Linked DNA regions of Roseibium sp. Sym1. The protein of the gene in region 1 interacts with the protein of each later gene in a pairwise test. Links are inferred from orthologs where the notes say so. Each region holds a gene or a part of one and is shown on either strand. Other genes may lie near its edges.

The links.
Region 2: the proteins of O6760_RS10985 (region 1) and ileS interact in binary tests that used the Escherichia coli proteins (3 or more experiments, as listed by UniProt). The link is inferred for Roseibium sp. Sym1 from one-to-one orthologs.

Annotation. Positions count from the first base shown.
Region 1 is NZ_CP114786.1:2,413,123-2,416,431, forward strand. The notes cover bases 1-2,993. They hold O6760_RS10985 (HyaD/HybD family hydrogenase maturation endopeptidase), read left to right. Parts: upstream 1-1,147; coding sequence 1,148-1,840; downstream 1,841-2,993. Other genes in these bases: O6760_RS10975 (HupE/UreJ family protein), read left to right, coding at 1-32; cybH (Ni/Fe-hydrogenase, b-type cytochrome subunit), read left to right, coding at 48-797; O6760_RS10990 (HypC/HybG/HupF family hydrogenase formation chaperone), read left to right, coding at 1,840-2,190; O6760_RS10995 (hydrogenase-1 expression HyaE), read left to right, coding at 2,159-2,593; O6760_RS11000 (hydrogenase expression/formation protein), read left to right, coding at 2,617-2,993. Also shown: more of O6760_RS11000, read left to right, coding at 2,994-3,309.
Region 2 is NZ_CP114786.1:206,135-209,988, forward strand. What follows is about bases 94-3,631. They hold ileS (isoleucine--tRNA ligase), read left to right. Parts: upstream 94-470; coding sequence 471-3,431; downstream 3,432-3,631. Other genes in these bases: lspA (signal peptidase II), read left to right, coding at 3,454-3,631. In the rest of the region: O6760_RS00950 (glycosyltransferase family 87 protein), read right to left, coding at 1-88; more of lspA, read left to right, coding at 3,632-3,854. UniProt on the Escherichia coli protein: Catalyzes the attachment of isoleucine to tRNA(Ile). As IleRS can inadvertently accommodate and process structurally similar amino acids such as valine, to avoid such errors it has two additional distinct tRNA(Ile)-dependent editing activities.

The DNA.
Region 1 (3,309 bases):
GCGCCGGCGGCCTCGCCCTGGCGATCACATAGGAGGCGGTCATGACCATGGATGCAATCGGGTCCGGCGCCGCCGAACCTGCCAAGCCTGCCGCCACAGGCAGCGCCTCCCACAAGGAGGAAGCCGTCTATATCTACCAGGCACCGGTCCGGATCTGGCATTGGGTCAACGCCCTCGCCATCCTGGTCCTCGGCGTCACGGGGTATTTCATCGGGTCCCCTCCGCCTGCCATCGGGGGAGAAGCCTATGACAGCTTCCTGTTCGGATGGATCCGCTACCTTCACTTCGTTGCGGGTTACATCCTGGCGGTCGCGTTCCTGTTCCGGATCTACTGGGCCTTTGTCGGCAACAAGCATGCCCGGCAGATTTTCCTGCCGCCGGTCTGGCGCGCCCGCTTCTGGAGCGAATTGCTGCACGAGGTGAAGTGGTACGCGATGTTCGCGAAGGAGCCGCTGAAATACGCCGGCCACAATCCGCTGGCCACGCTCGTCATGCATGTCCTGTTCGTCTGGTGCATCGTCTTCATGATCTTCACCGGATTCGCGCTCTACGGCGAAGGAACAGGCATGGGAACCTGGCAGTACACGCTGTTCTCGAGCTGGATCATCCCGCTCTTCGGACAGAGCCAGGACGTGCACACCTGGCATCATCTCGGCCTCTGGGTGATCGTGTGTTTCGTGATCGTCCATGTTTACGCGGCGGTCCGCGAAGACATCATGTCCCGCCAGTCGATCATCTCATCCATGTTCTCCGGATGGCGGACGTTCCGGGACGACAAGCCGATCGCCGACGAATAGGCCGCCTGGCCGAACCGGCAGGCAATTTTCAACCTTTCCCGGCGGGCGTAAGCGCCCGCCGTTTTTTTGGGGGGCCGAAAACGCTGTTTTTCCGCTGCCCAATCGGTAGCAATTCATCCACTTCCGATGTCCTTGGAAAATCCTCCAGTGAAAGCTTTCTTTCCAGTTTGCTCGAAATCTGAAAGAAAAATTTTCACATGATCTCGCGCTTCGTCAAAAAACAGTAGGTAAATCAAGGAATTTAGAGGGTGCGGCGAGTTGGCACATCGATTGCTCAGTAGAGGCCAACAAGACGCAACAAGGCGCCCGCTCATTCGCCTGGAGTGAACGAGGCGCGGGAGGAGAGTGCCATGGGAGAGGGGGCTCCCGCCGTGCTGGTTCTCGGGATCGGGAATCTGCTGTGGGCGGACGAGGGATTTGGTGTACGCGCCGTCGAGGAGCTGCACCGCCGTTACGATTTCGATGACAACGTCAAGGTCATGGATGGCGGCACCCAGGGTGTCTACCTGGTTCAGCACATTCGCGATGCCGATGTCCTGATCGTCTTCGATGCCGTCGACTACGGAATACAACCCGGAACCATGAAGCTCGTTCATGGCGACGAAGTGCCGAAATTCCTCGGCGCCAAGAAGATCTCGCTTCATCAGACAGGCTTTCAGGAAGTGCTCGCCATGGCAGAGATGCTGGGCGACTACCCCGACCATTTGCTGCTGATCGGGGTTCAGCCGGTCGAGCTGGAGGATTACGGCGGCAGCCTGCGTCCGCAGGTCAGGGACCAGATCGACCCTGCCATCGACAGCGCGCTCACGTTCCTCTCCGATCTCGGCGTCGAGGCCCGGCCGCGGGTCGCGCCGCTTGGTGAAGACGACACCATTGCCAGCCTCGAAATGACGCTCGGCCGCTACGAGACCGGCCGGCCGAACGCCGCCGATGCCTTTCGGCATGGCGATAGCCGGTTGCTTGCCGGGGACGGCTGGTCCGGTCCGGTCGACTTCGAAGCCGAAGTCGCCGAACTGGTCGCACGGCCGGCGGAGAAGAGCTGATGTGCCTGGGCATTCCCATGCAGGTGATCTCGTCGGATTTCGGTTTCGCGCGGTGCCGGGCAGAGGACGGCGAGCACGAGATCGACGTCCGCCTTGTTGGCAACGTTCAGCCCGGGACCTGGGTCCTGACGTTCCTGGGCGCCGCGCGCGAGATCATGGACCCGGTATCGGCAAGACGCACGAGAGATGCGCTCAAGGCGCTTGAACTGGTGATGCAGGGTGAAACGGATGTGGATCACCTCTTTGCCGATCTGGTTGCGGCAAGGACGGATGAACCGGACGTATCCCCCGAAAAGGATTTCAAGGAAAGGACAAGCGATGCATTCACCGCTGCTGACATCGATCATTGAACGCGAAGCGTTGCCTGTCGTTGACGAGACGACCCTCGACAGGCTTGCAACGGATGCGGCGTTCTCGATGGTCTTTTTTCCGGGTGATGCCGAGCGCCTCGCCGAGAGCAACGATGTGGCCGTGATCCTGCCGGAACTCCACAAGGCGTTTTCCGGAAACATTGCCGCGTTCGTGGCCGATCGCGGCAGCGAGCGCGAGCTCCAGCGCCGGTACCGCTTCAACCGTTTCCCGAGCCTCGTTTTTCTTCGGCACGGGCACTATCTGGGCGTCATCCAGGGGGTGCGGGACTGGGCCGACTATCTCAACGAAATTTCCGAGATCCTGAGCCGCGAACCCAGCGACCCGCCGCCTTTCAGGTTTCCGGACGGCTGCGGCGCGCCGGCCGGCGTTCACACCCACTGATCCTCGGCGAAGGGAGAATGACCATGAGCACTATCAATGATCCTTTCGACGGGCCGATGACCGGCCCCCTGGTCGGGCCCGGCAGCCAGCCGCAGGACGAGGACGGCGGTGTCCTGGAATACATGCAGATGCCGTCCGGCATGATGACATTCGAGGCACCGGATCTGCCGGAGCCGGAAGAGACCGGCGGTCTCTCGGACGGGTTGGGCGTTCTGGAAACTCTCGTTGGTCACTTGAAGGGATATGACCCGAAAGGTCCTGCCCGCCGTCTCGATCTGAGCCATCTGGAGCCGGCGAACCTGGATCTGGTCAACCAGGCGCTCGGCGAGGGCGAAGTCTCCGTGATCGGCGGCGCGCATCTGCAGGCGCAGGAGTCCGTTCTGGCCGGCGTCTGGCGCGTCCGGCGCACGCCCGGCGGCGAATATCCGGCGGCGGACTATGTCGAGGTCGGTGCCTTCCCGACGGAGGTTCTCGACTCGGTCTTCGAAACGGCACAGGACGCGGTCACGATGCCGGACACGCTCGGCCCGAATATCTTCAACGCGCCGCCGCTCGTTCCGGAAATCAATGAGCACGTTGCCGGGTCCGGCGAGGCATCGGGACCGCATGTCATCAACCTGTCGCTGCTGCCTCACACGGAGGAAGACCTGGCCTTTCTCGCCGAACGGCTGGGCCCGGGGAGTGCGACCATCCTGTCACGCGGTTATGGCAATTGC
Region 2 (3,854 bases), 2.2 Mb from region 1 along the record:
CGCCGGCGCGCACGAACCGATGCCAGGCCCCGTCGGCCGGCCGCTCCCCGGTCACGGCGTCAGTCTCAAGCTTTGTGGAAGTGTCCATCTCGCCTGTTTCGTCCTGTCCAGTCCCCTTGTCCGGAGGTCATCAATGCCCGACAGACATTCATATTCGGTTACCCCTCCGCATTTTTCAGGAAAGGGCCGACGGGCCGGGCAAGACAAACCGCGGATGAATTTGCGGAACATCTTTATTCATCGGCGAAGTGCTGCTATGTCCCATGCCATGCATCACCAGGTTCTCATAATCATCGCCAGGCCGATGATCGCGACGACGCGAATTACTTGCCCGGCCTTCGGCTGACGCGATCTGCGCGGCGCCAGGGACCGGGATCTTCCTGTTTCTAGATTGCAGTCCCGCAAGGGACGGCAGTCCTTTTCCCATATGATTGCGGGCAAAGCGCCCGAACGACCGGATCGACTTGACGATGACCGAGACAGATAAACGCGACTATTCCGAAACGCTCAACCTGCCGCAGACAGACTTCCCGATGCGCGCCGGCCTTCCCAAGAAGGAGCCGGAAATCCTGGCCCGCTGGGAACAGCTCGAGGTTTACAAAAAGCTGCGCGAACAGGGCAAGGACCGCAGCAAGTTCGTGCTGCATGACGGCCCCCCCTATGCCAACGGCAACATCCATATCGGCCATGCCCTGAACAAGACGCTGAAGGACATCGTCACCCGCTCGATGCAGATGCTCGGCTACGAGAGCAACTACGTGCCGGGCTGGGACTGCCACGGCCTGCCGATCGAATGGAAGATCGAGGAACAGTACCGCGCCAAGGGCAAGAACAAGGACGAGGTGCCGATCAACGAGTTCCGCAAGGAATGCCGGGAATTCGCCGAGCACTGGATCGACGTCCAGCGCAAGGAGTTCAAGCGGCTCGGCATAGAGGGCGACTGGGACAACCCGTACCTGACCATGCGCTTTGAAAGCGAGGCGGTGATTGCCAACGAGCTGATGAAGTTCGCCATGTCCGGCCAGCTCTATCGCGGCTCCAAGCCGGTAATGTGGTCGGTCGTGGAAAAGACGGCCCTGGCCGAAGCCGAGATCGAATATCACGACCACAAGTCCGACATGATCTGGGTGAAATTCCCGATCGTGAGCGCCGGCGGCAGCGATGAAGCCGCCGTGGAAGAGCTGCTGGACTCGTCTGTCGTTATCTGGACGACCACGCCCTGGACCATCCCGGGCAACCGCGCGGTCTGCTTCTCCGCGCGCATCGCCTATTCCATCTATGAGGTCACACAGGACGGCCTGCCGGACGACAACTGGGTGCAGAAGGGCGACAAGCTGATCCTCGCGGATGCGCTGGCCGACGATGTCTTCAAGAATGCCCGCATCACCGATTTCACCAGGCTTCGCGCGGTGACGCCGGACGAACTGGACACCTTGACCCTGGCCCATCCGCTCGCGGAGCTGGACCTCGGCGGTTACGATTTCGATGTGCCGCTGCTCGACGGAGACCATGTGACGGACGATGCCGGTACCGGCTTCGTGCACACGGCGCCGGGCCACGGCGCGGACGACTTCGAGATCTGGATGGCCAAACGCACTGAGCTGGAAGGCCGCGGCATCAACACCGCGATCCCGTTCACGGTCGCCGATGACGGCTTCTACACCAAGGACGCGCCCGGCTTCGACGGCTGCGAGGTGATCACTCACAAGGGCGAGAAGGGCAAGGCCAACAAGGCGGTCATCGAGAAGCTGAAGGAAGCGGGCAACCTGATCGGCCTCGGCCGTCTGACCCACTCCTATCCGCATTCCTGGCGCTCCAAGAAGCCGGTGATCTTCCGCAACACGCCGCAGTGGTTCGTCTACATGGACAAGACGCTCGACGGCGAGGGAGACACCTTGCGCACACGCGCCCTGACGGGCATCGACAATACCCGTTTCGTGCCGGGCAGCGGCCAGAACCGCCTGCGCTCCATGATCGAGAACCGCCCGGACTGGGTGCTGTCGCGCCAGCGCGCCTGGGGCGTGCCGATCACCGTGTTCATCCACAAGGAAAGCGCCGAGATCCTGAAGGACGAAGCGGTCAACAAGCGCATCTTCGACGCCTTTGCCGCCGAGGGCGCGGACGCCTGGTTCGAGGACGGCGCCAGGGAACGGTTCCTGGGCAACGACTACAAGGCCGACGAGTGGGACATGGTCACCGACATCCTCGATGTCTGGTTCGATTCAGGCTCCACCCACGCCTTTGTCATGGAGGAGCGAGAAGATCTGTCGCCGAAGCGCAAGGTCGATGGCGGCGACGATTACGTGCTCTACCTGGAAGGCTCCGACCAGCATCGCGGCTGGTTCCATTCCTCGCTTCTGGAAAGCTGCGGCACCCGCGGCCGTCCGCCCTATGACGCGGTGCTGACCCACGGCTTCACCATGGCCGAGGACGGTCGCAAGATGTCCAAGTCGCTCGGCAACCAGGTGTTCCCGCAGGACATCATCAAGCAGTATGGCGCCGACATCCTGCGCTTGTGGGTGGCCTCGACCGATTACTGGGAAGACCAGCGGCTGGGTCAGGAAATCATCAAGACCAATGTCGACAGCTACCGCAAGCTGCGCAACACCCTGCGCTGGATGCTGGGGTCGCTCGCCCATGCCAAGGGAGAAGAGGTCGCCCATGACGACATGCCGGAGCTGGAGCGGCTGATGCTGCACCGGCTGGCCGAGCTCGACACGCTGGTGCGCGAAGCCTATTGGGAGTTCGACTACAAGAAGATCACCCACCAGCTGTTCACCTTCATGACGGTGGAGCTGTCGGCGTTCTATTTCGACATCCGCAAGGACGCGCTTTACTGCGACGCCGCCTCGTCGACCCGCCGCAAGGCCGCTCTCTACGTGATCGACAAGCTGTTCAACTGCCTGGTCACCTGGATGGCGCCGATGCTGCCCTTCACCATGGACGAGACCTGGACCTCGCGTTACGGCGAGGGCTCCTGTGTCCACCTGGAACAGTTCCCCGTGGTGCCTTCGGAGTGGCGCGACGATGCGCTGGCGGCCAAGTGGGCCAAGATCAAGACCGTCCGCCGGGTGATCACCGGGGCGCTCGAAGTGGAACGCCGCGAAAAGCGCATCGGCTCCTCGCTCGAGGCCCATCCGGTGGTGCATGTCACCGATCCGGAGCTGATGGCGGCGCTGGAAGGCAAGGACATGGCGGATATCGCCATCACCAGCCAGCTGACGCTGTCCGCCGATCCGGCCCCGGAAGGCGCCTTCACGCTCGACGACACAAAGGGTGTGGCCGTCGTGCCGGCACTTGCCGAAGGCACAAAATGCGCCCGCTCCTGGAAGATCCTTCCCGAGGTCGGCTCCGATCCGGACTATCCGGACGTGACCCCGCGCGACGCCGAAGCGCTCCGGGAATGGGACGCGGCACATGTCGCGGCCTGATCGAAAGGTGTTCTGAAGGCTCATGACCGACACCGACAAGTCCGGTTCCTCCGTTGCGAAACGGCCCCTTTTCTGGGGCCGTTTCAGCAGCTTCGTGCTCCTGGTTGCCCTTGCCGGCCTGGTTCTGGACCAGGGCACCAAGGTGTGGCTCGTGCATGGATATGACCTTCAGCTGAACGGGCCGGTCGACCTTTTGCCGGTTCTCGAAATCGTGCTCGTCTGGAACAGGGGCATTTCCTACGGCCTCTTTCAGCAACACAGCGAGCTCGGCCGCTGGCTTCTCGCAGGTCTCACCGTGGCGGTGACCGTCGGACTTTGGATCTGGTCGGCCCGCAGCACCTCGCGGCTGGTTGCCCTCGCGCTGGCCCTGGTCATTGGCGGAGCACTCGGCAACGGCATCGACAGGCTCTGGTATGGCGCCGT